Regions from separate parts of the Flocculibacter collagenilyticus genome, predicted to be linked through region 1. Evidence: predicted binding sites of a transcription regulator. Region 1 holds the regulator's gene; each other region holds the start of a gene.
The links. Region 1 encodes sigma-54, which starts transcription at its own class of promoters, with help from an activator protein. Its sites were predicted from a motif close to GTTGGCACGNNNNTNGNNT; they were not measured.

Region 1 (3,214 bases):
TAATCTCAAATAACTCTTGATCAGTATCGGCTTTGCGCAATCTTTTCACCATACTTTTATCGTCAAGCATGCTAGCAACGGCTGACAACGTACTTAAATGTTCTTTACATTGCTCTTCGGGTACTAACAGTGCAAAAAATACATCAACTGGCTTTTGATCGATTGAGTCGTATTGGATCGGATTTTTACTTACTAAAAAAATTGCGACCGTTTTTTGCGTATTCTTCAAGCGGCCATGGGGAATAGCAATTCCTTTACCAATCCCGGTACTGCCTAGCTTTTCTCTTGCCATTAAACTGTCCAAAATTTCATGTTGGCTAATATCAGGCAGTTTAGTGTGTGCCAATTGGCTAATGTACTCTAAAATACGTTTCTTGCTATTAAAAAGGACTGCACATTTTGTGCAGTCCTCAGACATCAAAGTTTTAAAAGACATATTACAATAACTATTCTTTTTTAGTGGCTTGAAAGTTTTTCCTTATGTTTAATGACTTGTCGGTCTAGCTTGTCAATCAACCCATCTATCGCCGCATACATATCGTCGTGAGTGGCTGTGGCAAACAACTCTCCGCCATTAACATGGAGTTTTGCTTCCGCTTTTTGCATTAACTTTTCGGAATCCAAAATAACGTGAACATTATTGATATGATCAAAATGTCGCTCTAATTTGGAAAATTTATTATCTACATAATCTTTTATCGACGAAGTGGCATTAACGTGACGGCAAGTTAAATTGATTTGCATAAGCACTTTCCTTCTTTCATCAAGAGCTTACAGTAAGCTCTTTCTTTGGTTAGATGGAGGGATAGACAAAGACTCACGATACTTCGCAATCGTACGTCTTGCTACCTTAATACCTTGATCAGCCATAATTTCTGCAATCTTACTATCACTCAATGGCTTCGCCGCATTTTCTGCAGAGACTAATTTTTTAATCAACGCTCTGATCGCTGTTGATGAACACTCGCCGCCGTTTTCAGTACTTACATGGCTTGAAAAAAAGTACTTAAGCTCAAAAATGCCGCGTGGTGTATGCATATATTTCTGCGTTGTCACACGTGAAATGGTTGATTCATGCATATCTACCATTTCTGCCACATCGTTCAATACCATTGGCTTCATGGCCTCGTCACCATACTCAAAAAATGCCTGTTGCTGCTGCACAATACAATTCGCAACTTTGAGTAAGGTATCGTTTCTACTTTCCAAACTTTTGATAAACCATTTTGCATCTTGTAAATGAGAACGAATAAATTGCGTATCCGTAGATGACTTACTGGTTTTAGACAACGCCGCGTATTGCTGGTTAATAGTAACTTTCGGCATTGAGTCTGGATTTAATTCTACAATCCAACGGCCTTTTTTCTTCACGACTGATACGTCTGGAATAACATATTGCGGTTGTTCAGTAATCACCGCACTGGCTGGCCTTGGATTAAGGCTATGGATAAGTTGCATAACCTCTTTTAGCTGATGCTCTTTAAGCTTAGTCTTTCTTTGTAAAGTACGATAGTCACGATTACCTAATAAATCGATATATTCGTTCACAATGGTTTTTGCGTCAGACAAATAAGGCGTATCGTTGCTAAATTGACCTAACTGAATCAGCATACATTCTTTTAAACTGCGGGCTCCCACACCTAATGGGTCCATTAATTGAATACGCTTTAGTACTACTTCAACCTCATCAAGCTCTACATCGTCATCGCCTAAGCTATTCAGAATATCTTCTGTAGTAACTGATAAATAGCCTGAATCGTCAATCGCTTCAATTATCGCCATGGCGATCGTTTCATCTGTAGGGCTAAACCGGGTTAGCCTAACTTGCCATAAAATATGATCTTGAATATTATCGGTCGTTTCACCTTGAAAAACCATATCATCATTGTCGCTAGCACCAGACACTGACGCCACCGGCGCTGCACTAATATACTCATCCCATGAACTATCAACAGGCAGCTCGTCCGACATATTCTCTTGTTGAACCGCTTCCGTTGTATCCATTTCTTTTACCTCTGAAAACGTCATGTCTTCAGCTTCACCATTGGCATCTTGTTTGGTGGTTCCGTCGTTGCTGTCGCTCACTTGTTCAGGCGATGAGCCATGATCTTCTTCCACTTCAAGGAGTGGATTACTGTCTAAGGCTTCTTGAATTTCTTGTTGCAAATCTAACGTCGATAATTGCAAGAGACGAATAGCCTGTTGCAATTGTGGGGTCATGGTCAACTGTTGACCAATTTTTAACTGTAAAGACTGCCTCATAAAATCCGATAAATTCCTTTAACTAATTAACTTAACTATAGCGTGAATTGCTCACCTAGGTATACATCTCTTACGGTCTGATTTGCTAACACTTGCTCAGGTGTACCATTCGCAATTAATTCACCATGGCTCACAATGTATGCATGCTCACACACGTCTAGTGTTTCTCGTACATTGTGATCAGTAATTAATACTCCAATGCCTTTATTCTTTAAATGCTGGATAATCTTTTTGATGTCTAATACTGAAATTGGGTCGACCCCTGCAAACGGCTCATCCAATAAAATAAATTTGGGATTAGCGGCCAATGCACGAGCAATTTCTACACGACGACGCTCTCCGCCAGACAAGCTCATGCCTAGGCTATCGCGAATGTGACCAATATTGAATTCTTCTAACAACCCATCTAGCGCTTCTTCGCGCGTTATTCGGGTTAAATCGCGGCGAGTTTGCAAAATGGCCATGATATTGTCATAAACGCTAAGTTTTCTGAAAATAGATGCTTCTTGCGGCAAATAGCCAATGCCTTCTCGTGCTCTTGCATGCATTGGTTCCAATGTTAAATCTTGGTCTGCAAGCACAATGCGCCCCCGATCAGATGGTACCAACCCCACAATCATATAAAATGTAGTTGTTTTACCTGCTCCGTTCGGCCCTAACAAGCCAACTATGCTGCCAGCTGCAACATCGATACTTACATCGCGAACAACTTGACGACCTTTGTAACTTTTTGCCAGATTTTGTGCTGATAATATTGTCATTGATTCACTTATTTGTTTCGTAAACTTTTCTCAATTTTCATCAAAAGTTATGGCGTTTCAATTTTCGACTCTTCAGGTGCTTCCTTGTTCACGCTTTCATCTTTAGCGTTGGTTTCTTCTGTCTTATTTTTGTCTTGAACGCTTTTAGCCTCAATATCTTCTGTAGTAAAAATGGTGGTTACACGTGAAGA
Region 2 (3,214 bases), 960 kb from region 1:
GTTATAAGCGCGAGTGATTGATTTTAATCTTGCGCCATTACCTAATAACGTGCCCGCAAATGGTAAACCAATGGTAGATTCTTGCTCGGTGCGCTGCCTGTTATACCCTTCGGTGTTCACATTTGTGATATTGTGACCCGTGGTACTTAATCCATGCTGAGCAACTCTTAATCCAGAAACGCCAATATCTAGTAAACTCATTTCTTAGCTCCCTGTATTGTGTTAGAGGCCGATTCACCAACCACGCCATTGAGCATTTTGCTGAAGGTATCACTTTTTAAGATGCCAATAATTTTTGACGCATAATTGGGATCGGTGGCGTATCCTGCACTTTGCAGTTCGGTTAGATAAGTGACTTCATCTTGGGTGTTGTTGAGTGCTTTTTGGTAACGACTCTTAGAAGAAATTAGATTTACAAAGTCGTCAAAACTTTGCTCAATAGAGTCGTACGCTCTAAATGCAGCAAATTTTTTAACAGGTAAGCCCTGTTCAAACTCTAATGTGGTTTTATGCGCTTTATCGCCTTGCCAACTATTATTGGCTTTTATATTGAAAAAGTTAAAAGAACTTTCGCCATTTAACTTATTGATTACGTGCCGTCCCCAACCTGTTTCTAGCGCGGCTTGAGCAAGCATAACAGCAGGATTTAAGCCTATTTTATCAGCCGCTTTTTTAGCACTATCCCATAGTCCTTCAACAAACTCGGCGGTTGTTTCGAATACTGAGCCAGTCGTTTCAGTCGGTTTTCTCACCACATCATTACTGGCGTTGTTTGCATTTAGCTTTTCCGAGTTACGCTCAAATTGATTTTCAGACTTACTGTCAGTAATTAAAAAACTAGCATTTTGTTGAAGTGATTTAGGCTCGGTTGCATCATCAGTCGAAGTTCTTGGCAAAAAATCGCCGTTTCGAAGTACATTCCCCGGCATATATTTACCTTTTTCTGGGGAAAGCTGTTGCACAATAATATCTGCTAAACCTAACGAACCAGATTGAGAAATTTCCAGCGCTAACTGCTGGTCATGCATATCTCTAAAATATTTTACGCTACTTGCATTAAACGGGTTGTTACTGTCTTCAAACGCAGCATTGGCTTTGCGCATGCTTTTAAACATCATTTGAGTAAAAATCGACTCAAATTGTTTTGCCGCTTGCTTTAGTGCCTCACGATCATCATCACCACTAAGCGCCGCTTTTCTTAATTCATCTAAGCCACTTAGGTCATGATAATTTTGACTGCTAGAAAGTTTATTCATAGTTTGCGCGTAAATTTATTGACAGATTTATGGTTACATAATCATCAAAATGCAAAATATGCGCCAACTAACAAATTTATAGTGCTAAGCCATGAGAGGGGAAGCTAGCTGGCAAGCAAATAGTAGGTTTAATGTGAAGGCTAACTTAGTAATGCTTCTGTAGAATTTGTCATTTAAATCCTAGCGTTAAGTCACATACAATAGCATTGTCAACAAGGATGAAGTCACTAATAATAACTGTCGCAATGATGAATTTAAAAATGAAAAGGGATGTTCAAGAAAGCACGTTGGGCTAGCAACTTAATACTAACCCGAACGACTCAATAATTAGGCTTGTGCATCTTAAATAACAACAAGCTCACCACTAATTGCGCCTGCCTCTTTAAGCGCTTCTAATATTGCCATTAAATCGCCAGGAGCAGCGCCAACTTCATTAATCGCTCTGACTAAATCATCTAAACTGGCGCCCGGATCAAATACAAAAGCACGCGTATCATCACGCGCAATGTCTAAAATAGACTGTGTGGTAACAACCGTTTCAGCGGTATCAGGGGCAAAGGCTCCTGGCTGCTCCGCAACCTGCTGCTCAGCAATCGTTACTGTTAATCCACCATGAGTAATGGCTGCTGGTTTAAGCTTCACATTTTTACCAATCACTATTGTGCCGGTGCGTGAATTAACAATAATCCTTGCAGCGCTGTCAGCAGGTTTAAATTCTAAGTTCTCTAATGCTGATAAATAAGCAACTCGTTGAGATACATTACGTGGCGCAGTAACTTCGACAGAGGCGGCATCAAGTGGCAAAGCCGTATTTGGACCAACTAAAGTGTTAATGGTTTCCGCTAATCTTTTTGCCGTCGTAAAGTCTGGGCGATTTAAGTTAAAAACAATATGATCACCTTGTGAGAATGGGTTAGCAACGGCTCGTTCAACTATGCCTCCGTTTGGCACTCTTCCTACAGTGGGTGTATTTACTAAAATACGAGAACCATCTGCCCCTTCAGCACCTAAGCCACTCACTACCATGCTACCTTGAGCTATCGCATAAACTTGCCCATCTATGCCTTTTAAAAAGGTTTGTAATAATGTTCCACCGCGTAAACTACCAGCACTACCTATCGAAGAAACTGTCACATCAATCGTTTGCCCCGGTTTTAAAAATGGTGGCAGTTCAGCATGCACCGCAACAGCGGCAACGTTTTTAATTTTAGGTTTTAAATCAGCGGGTAAGGAAATGCCAAAATTGTTCAACATGGCTTTGAAGCTTTGTTCAGTAAACTTACTTTGCTCACCCGTGCCCGGTAAACCTACTACCAAACCATAACCAATCAACTGGTTAGAGCGAACTCCTTGTACTTGCGCTACATCTTTGATGCGTTCCGCATTCGATAGTGGTGAGTAGCATGTAGTTAGCAACACCGCTGTTAATAGCATTAATTTTGTTAAAATATTCATTTTACACCTCTAATGCGGCATTAATTATGTGGTTACGAGAACATGAGCAAATTAATGTAATGATAAAAGTAGAATTCATCATCTTAGAATGGCCACCATGTACTGGTAAAAAATCTGGCCAACCATCCAGGTGTTTGTGCATTTGCGATATCACCTTTACCACTGTATTCGATTCGTGCATTAGCAACGCGCGTTGATTCAATGGTGTTATCCGCTGTAATATCTTGCGGCCGAATTAAGCCTGTAACACGAATGAACTCTTCACCTGTGTTAAGCGTGAGCCACTTTTCACCTCGGATCACTAAATTCCCATTAGGCAGTACCTGAAGAATATTAACGGAAATGTTGCCACTTAAGCTATTGCTTTGGTTAGATTTCGCATCACCTTTGAACGAGTTGTCTGAATCTAAACCTAATTGAATTGCATCACCTTTAAATGCCACATTTTGTCCGCCAAATCCCACTATAGGATCTAGGCTTGCCGATGTGGTTTTCTTATTTTC
Region 3 (3,214 bases), 610 kb from region 1:
GGTAAGCAGGCGCTACCTCCTTGTCATACCCTATTTCAGTTTTATGTAAGTAACAATAAGTTGTCTTGCCAGCTTTATCAGCGCAGTGCTGACATCTTTTTAGGTGTTCCATTTAATATTGCAAGCTATGCGTTGCTTACTATGATGATAGCGCAGGTATGTGATTTAGAGTTAGGCGAATTTGTTCATACTTTAGGTGATGCACATTTGTATAGTAATCACTTAGAACAGGCAAATGAGCAGTTAGGGCGCACACCGCACCCATTACCAAAAATGAAAATAAGCCCTCAAGTAAAACATATCTTAGAATTCAACTTTGATGATTTTGAGTTGATTGATTACCAATCTCATCCGCATATTAAAGCGCCAATAGCAATTTAAAGGAATAATCCATGACAATGAAAGCAGTAATCCCTGTGGCTGGACTTGGTACTAGAATGTTACCTGCCACCAAAGCAATCCCTAAAGAGATGTTACCAGTCGTTGATAAGCCGCTTATCCAGCATGTGGTTAATGAAGCCATTGCTGCAGGAATAAAAGAAATTGTGCTGGTGACTCATTCAAGTAAGAATTCAGTTGCAAACCACTTTGATAAAAGCTTTGAATTAGAAGCTACGCTAGAAAAACGCGTTAAGCGCCAACTTTTAGAAGAAGTGCAAGCGATTTGCCCGAAAGATGTGACAGTCATTAGCATCCGTCAAGGTGAAGCAAAGGGGTTAGGGCATGCAATCATGTGTGCGTATCCTATCATTCGCGACCATGCTTTTGCAGTGTTATTACCTGACGTATTGATTGACGAGTATCACAGTGACTTATCTAAAGAAAACCTTGCAGAAATGATGGCGCGCTACAACGAAGATCAGCACAGCCAAATTATGGTAGAGCAGGTGGCTCATCAAGACGTGAATAAGTTTGGTATTGTTGATATTAATGGCGATCAATTAGCGCCGGGTGACTCAACCAATATCAAGAAAGTGGTAGAAAAGCCCTCATTAGACGAAGCGCCAAGTGATTTGGCCGTTGTTGGCCGATATGTGTTAAGTGAAAAAATTTGGCCTTTGTTACAAAAAACGCCACCTGGTGCAGGTGACGAAATACAGCTAACCGATGCTATTGACATGCTATTAGAACAAGATCCGGTACAAGCGTATTATATGAAAGGAAAAAGCCATGATTGTGGTAGCAAGCTAGGCTATATGAAAGCAAACGTTGAATACGCGTTAAGACACAGCGAATTAAAAGAGGAGTTTGGTGAATACTTGTCGGAGCTGGCACAGGCCAAGCTAACACAGGTAAAAAGCTAACCACAATTAATGACTGGAAATCGTAGCATTAAGCATGCTGCGTTTCCTGCCCTTTAAAAATATAAGTTGGCACTGTTATTGCTGTTAAATTTGTATGTTGTAATTTAACGGTATTGAAAAATGAAAGTGTCATTTATTTTCCTATTACTGGCAAGTATTGCCGGGTGTTCATCGCTACCTATTTCTTTTTCGTCTTCAGAAAATGCTGAGCTGCCAAGAGAGCAATACACGCCTCGTTCAAGCAACTATTCCATTCATCACTATACTGAACAATTAGCTGAAAAGTTATTTATGTCGCTTTCAGACTTTAAACCCTATGGCAGAATCGCAGTCGGTACTTTTACACCTGTCGAAACATTGACACATTCGAACAATAAAAACAGTCCTGTACATTTGGTCGGCCTGCAATTGGAAGAAGGGCTAATGTCTTCTGCAACCCAGCGCGGATTTACGGTTATAGAATATAAAACGATGCCGATAATTAAGATGACAAAGTCGAGTGATTTAATGTTGTCAAGAAATGTGGCTGATTTGCAAGCGCAGCAGCACATTGATTACTTTCTAACAGGCACACTAACCCAACAAGAGCGAAGTATAGTCGTTAACGCTAGACTGATTAACATTGAAACGCGCGAAGTGATTGCAGCAGCAACACACTTTGTGCCTGCTAATATTTTTTGGGCTGAGGAAAAGGTAATCAGCCGCAATGGTGTAGTAAGCCGCACAGCTTACTAACGGAGGAAACATGAAGAAATTAACCCTGCTATTGCCCGCAATTATCTTATTGTCTGGGTGCAGCACCGTCGAACGTTGGATTGGAGCAGACGATTCACAACCAAAGAGAGTGATAGTGCAGGATAAGCATGATGTAGATCGATATCATGACCAAGCAAACTCTGTAAATGTGGTTGGTTTACAAAATCCTTCTACCAGCTCTGCAGCCAATGCTAAATTTCAAATGACGAATCAATTAAATATTCCTTATAAGCAAAATTACCAAGGGAATGGCGATAGAATAATGGCCATGGCAGCTTCAGGTCACAATATGCGCGCGCCATTGAATAAGAATATTAATCATTACGTTCGTGGCATTATGCATCGAATGGTGGAAAATTTGCAGTTCGTCAATGAGAAAACACCATTAGGCGTAACCAGTTTTGTGTTTCTTGATGGTGATTACCAGCATGCATCGTTACTGGGCAATCAAATATCTGAAAGCTTCATTCACGAGATCCATAAATTTGGTATACCGGTCATCGATTTTAAAACCACCAATTACATTCGGGTTACTCCTCAAGGTGACTTTATTTTTAGCCGTGATTTCTTGGAATTAGAATCTGAACTACCTATCGAGTACGTTGTGGCTGGCACACTTGTTAAATACCAAGCAGGGTATTTAGTGAATGCGCGTATTGTTGGTATTGATACCAAAGCGGTGGTTGCTTCAGCACAAGGGTTTATTCCAAGCTACGTGGCTAACGCATTATTCAGTACCAGTGCAAAAGATGGCGTGTCTTTAGTACAGTCTGAAGAGTAATACAGGGCTAATTTGGTAATTACAATTGAGGTATAAAGCTTGTGAAATTATCTAACATAATCATGCCTTTATTAAGCGTTGGCTTGTTACAGGGGTGCTTAGTGACTCCAGTAGTGGATACGCCGACTGTGTGCAAATTTGACGACGGTGAATACTATTATTGTGGTGCCACAGTAAGTAGTAGCGAAAGTACAATGGTGTCACAATCGTCAAGTACATCTAGTACGGTTACGTATGCTAGACCGCAGAACACTGCATATTACCAAGAAGGTAAAGAGTACGCTGAAATCAATCCAGATGAATATATGGTTGAAACAAACCATATGTTCTCGCCTAGCTTTCATCATAAGTATTTAAATGAATATGCAGAACA
Region 4 (3,214 bases), 900 kb from region 1:
CAGGTACTTTATCCGCACTATTTCTACTAATTAATTCTAGTAAATCCAAAAAGTGGAACTGTGTAGAACGGCTTTTGCCAGACAGCCAAGACAACCAGCTTTCGTTAGATGCTTTAGGTATGGCGCATTGATTATGTGGATCGCTAATTGGCAAACTTGCATCAAAACTTGTTTTGGCTTGGCAATTACAGTCGTGAACTGCTACTTCTACTTTTGCATTTACAGATAGTAAAAAAAGAAGTGGCGCTGTGAGTAAGCTCGTCAACAATATCCCTTTTTTATGTTTAAAACGAAACATAATAAACCCCAGTGATTCCAGTCGATTTATTGTACATTAATAATAGGCAGTCAGACAGCTTCTACCTAATAAAGTTCGACCAATTAGCTAAATTGCGCGATAAAAAGATCGAAGAGCATTAACTTAAGGTTAACGCTCAAGTACATATACGACAGTGCCATGATTATTTAGTTGTATAATAAATAAAGGGTTTTATTGCGTTTTCAAGTGATACGTTAAAAAGTTTTTGACCATGATACAGCAAACTTCGTATCGTCATCCCCGGACTCTTCATCAGCTTTTGATACAGTAAAAACAAAATCATCTTTACTGAGATCGGCTTGAATATATCGATAGTCATTATCGCCAGCGATTGCTTCATTCTCATCAAAATTGTAATAACCGTAAGTCAGCGCTAAATTAAAGCCTTGGCTTAATTCAAATTCGTAGCCAACGTAATAATACATATCACCTTCAGCAAATGTTTCATCATCTTTCGCATCACTATTAATTGTATATGCCACACCATAACTTAATCCTTTGTAAGCGCCCTTGAAGTATAATTCGCCAAAGTTTATATCGTCATGTGCTTCAGCCGGATAGGCATAATAGATATAGCCAACATCATAGCTTGCTTCACCCATTTCTTTGCTGAATCCAAGGTAAGTATCAATCTCAGTACCTGAGTCATCGCCAAACTTAACGCTGCCTAACCAAGCACCAGCATAAAACCCTTTTTCATGCTTGTAATCTAATCCACCTGATACTGATGGGTTATCATCACTTTGAGAAACACCCCGCCATAAATAATTACTTGTGATACCAAAATTTCCGCTGAGTTCAGCATTTGCCGAAAATGAGCTCATCAGTAGTGAGCTAGCAAGTACACCTAGGATTGTAAGTTTCATTGAATTTATCCTGTTAATTTATTGATTATTAAGATATTAGCCATTTTTACCAATATTTAATCAAACAATATGCCAACGTTTTTTAGCAGGTTAATCAATAAGATAGTATAAAAATCAAGAAAGGGTTAGTGGTCATTCACATAATTGGTGCACTTTTGCTTTTGATTGGTGCAATGCTGATTTGATATACCCCTCTATTTTTAGCAAGGTGAAGTTAACTACTAATGAAGTAAACAATAAAATAATGCTATGATTTATCCACTTTTTACCCTACACACTCAATTATTAGTAAATTATTATGAATAAAGACTTTTTGATTGCGCCCTCAATACTGTCAGCAGATTTTGCTCGCTTGGGTGATGACGTTGCCAAGGTGCTTGAAGCGGGCGCTGATGTTGTCCATTTTGATGTAATGGATAATCATTATGTTCCCAATTTAACCATGGGGCCGATGGTATGCCAAGCCCTGCGTGACTATGGAATTACGGCACCTATTGATGTGCATTTGATGGTAGAGCCTGTTGATCAAATTGTGCCGCAATTTGCTAAAGCGGGTGCAAGCTATATTACATTCCATCCAGAAGCATCCAAGCATGTGGATCGTACTTTACAGCTTATTAAAGGTGAAGGCTGTAAATCAGGCTTAGTATTAAATCCGGCAACATCGCTGTCAGTTGTGGAACATGTACTCGATAAAGTCGACGTTATTTTATTAATGTCGGTCAATCCTGGATTTGGTGGGCAATCGTTTATTCCGCAAACATTAACTAAATTAAAGCAAGCGAGGGCGTTAATCGACCAATCAGGATTTGATATTCGGTTGGAAATTGATGGCGGCGTAAAAGTTGATAATATTGCTGAAATTGCAGCAGCAGGCGCTGATATGTTTGTTGCAGGCTCTGCTATTTTCAATCAGCCGAATTATAAAACGGTTATAGAGCATATGCGTGATGAATTAAGTAAGGTGCCTCGTTAACAGTAAGATTAAGTAAATCGCCTTTTATTGCTAAATTATTCAGTGTTAAAGCCTGTTAAATGTTACAGGCTTTTTTAATGCCTTTTCATGCTTTGTTTCCTAGCCATTTGCGATTACAATATCGCCCCTATTTTGCCAATAATTGTAAGACAGAGAATAGTATGACTAAACCAGTTGTTTTAAGCGGCGTGCAGCCTTCAGGGATTTTGACGATAGGAAACTACATGGGTGCACTTCGTCAGTGGGTTAAGCTACAAGAAACACATGATTGCTTATTCTCAATTGTAGATTTACATGCCATTACAGTAAGGCAAGATCCACAAGCGCTACGCTCAGCATGTTTAGATGCCGTTGCGCTTTATGCCGCGTGTGGTATCGACCCAGAAAAAAGTACAATTTTCATTCAGTCTCATGTTCCAGAGCACACGCAACTTTCATGGGTATTAAACTGCTACACCCAGATGGGCGAATTAAGTCGCATGACGCAGTTTAAAGATAAATCACAAAAAAATGAAAATAACATCAACGCCGGTTTATTCTCGTATCCAGTATTAATGGCAGCAGATATCTTGTTATATCAAGCAGACGATGTGCCTGTTGGTAGTGATCAGAAGCAGCATTTAGAGTTGGCTCGTGATATTGCAACGCGCTTTAATAATTTATATGGCGATGTGTTTAAAGTGCCTGAACCTTATATCCCAGAGTTTGGCGCACGCATTATGAGCTTACAAGAGCCAACCAAGAAAATGTCTAAGTCTGACGACAACTTAAATGCTTTTGTTGGTTTGCTAGAAGAACCAAAGAAAATTGCGAAAAAGATTAAGCGTGCGGTAACGGATTCAGACGAGCAAGCTCGTATTTACTTTAACACTGAAGAAAAGCCGGGTGTTTCTAACTTATTAACGCTGCTTTCATGTGCGACAGGAAAGTCAATTGAAAGCTTAGTGCCTGAGTACGAAGATAAAATGTATGGGCATTTAAAAGGCGATGTAGCCGATGCAGTCGTGGCTATGTTAGAGCCAATTCAAGCACGTTTTAAAGAAATCCGTGAAG

Region 2: the regulator sigma-54 is predicted to act here: its motif matches at 1,306-1,324, upstream of flgJ (flagellar assembly peptidoglycan hydrolase FlgJ).
Region 3: the regulator sigma-54 is predicted to act here: its motif matches at 1,370-1,388, upstream of HUU81_RS12495 (FlgO family outer membrane protein).
Region 4: the regulator sigma-54 is predicted to act here: its motif matches at 1,244-1,262, upstream of HUU81_RS01610 (TorF family putative porin).

Annotation. Positions count from the first base shown of each region.
Region 1 covers NZ_CP059888.1:3,426,544-3,429,757, forward strand. The annotation lists gene ptsN (PTS IIA-like nitrogen regulatory protein PtsN) at 1-436, opposite strand, end outside; gene hpf (ribosome hibernation promoting factor) at 457-744, opposite strand; gene HUU81_RS15205 (RNA polymerase factor sigma-54) at 772-2,262, opposite strand; gene lptB (LPS export ABC transporter ATP-binding protein) at 2,298-3,023, opposite strand; gene lptA (lipopolysaccharide transport periplasmic protein LptA) at 3,071-3,214, opposite strand, start outside.
Region 2 covers NZ_CP059888.1:2,471,470-2,474,683, forward strand. The annotation lists gene flgK (flagellar hook-associated protein FlgK) at 1-201, opposite strand, end outside; gene flgJ (flagellar assembly peptidoglycan hydrolase FlgJ) at 198-1,256, opposite strand; gene HUU81_RS10960 (flagellar basal body P-ring protein FlgI) at 1,599-2,690, opposite strand; gene flgH (flagellar basal body L-ring protein FlgH) at 2,795-3,214, opposite strand, start outside.
Region 3 covers NZ_CP059888.1:2,821,333-2,824,546, reverse strand. The annotation lists gene HUU81_RS12505 (thymidylate synthase) at 1-381, shown strand, start outside; gene galU (UTP--glucose-1-phosphate uridylyltransferase GalU) at 399-1,304, shown strand; gene HUU81_RS12495 (FlgO family outer membrane protein) at 1,425-2,039, shown strand; gene HUU81_RS12490 (FlgO family outer membrane protein) at 2,050-2,841, shown strand; gene HUU81_RS12485 (FlgO family outer membrane protein) at 2,883-3,214, shown strand, end outside.
Region 4 covers NZ_CP059888.1:348,759-351,972, forward strand. The annotation lists gene HUU81_RS01605 (hypothetical protein) at 1-298, opposite strand, end outside; gene HUU81_RS01610 (TorF family putative porin) at 514-1,185, opposite strand; gene rpe (ribulose-phosphate 3-epimerase) at 1,484-2,161, shown strand; gene trpS (tryptophan--tRNA ligase) at 2,323-3,214, shown strand, end outside.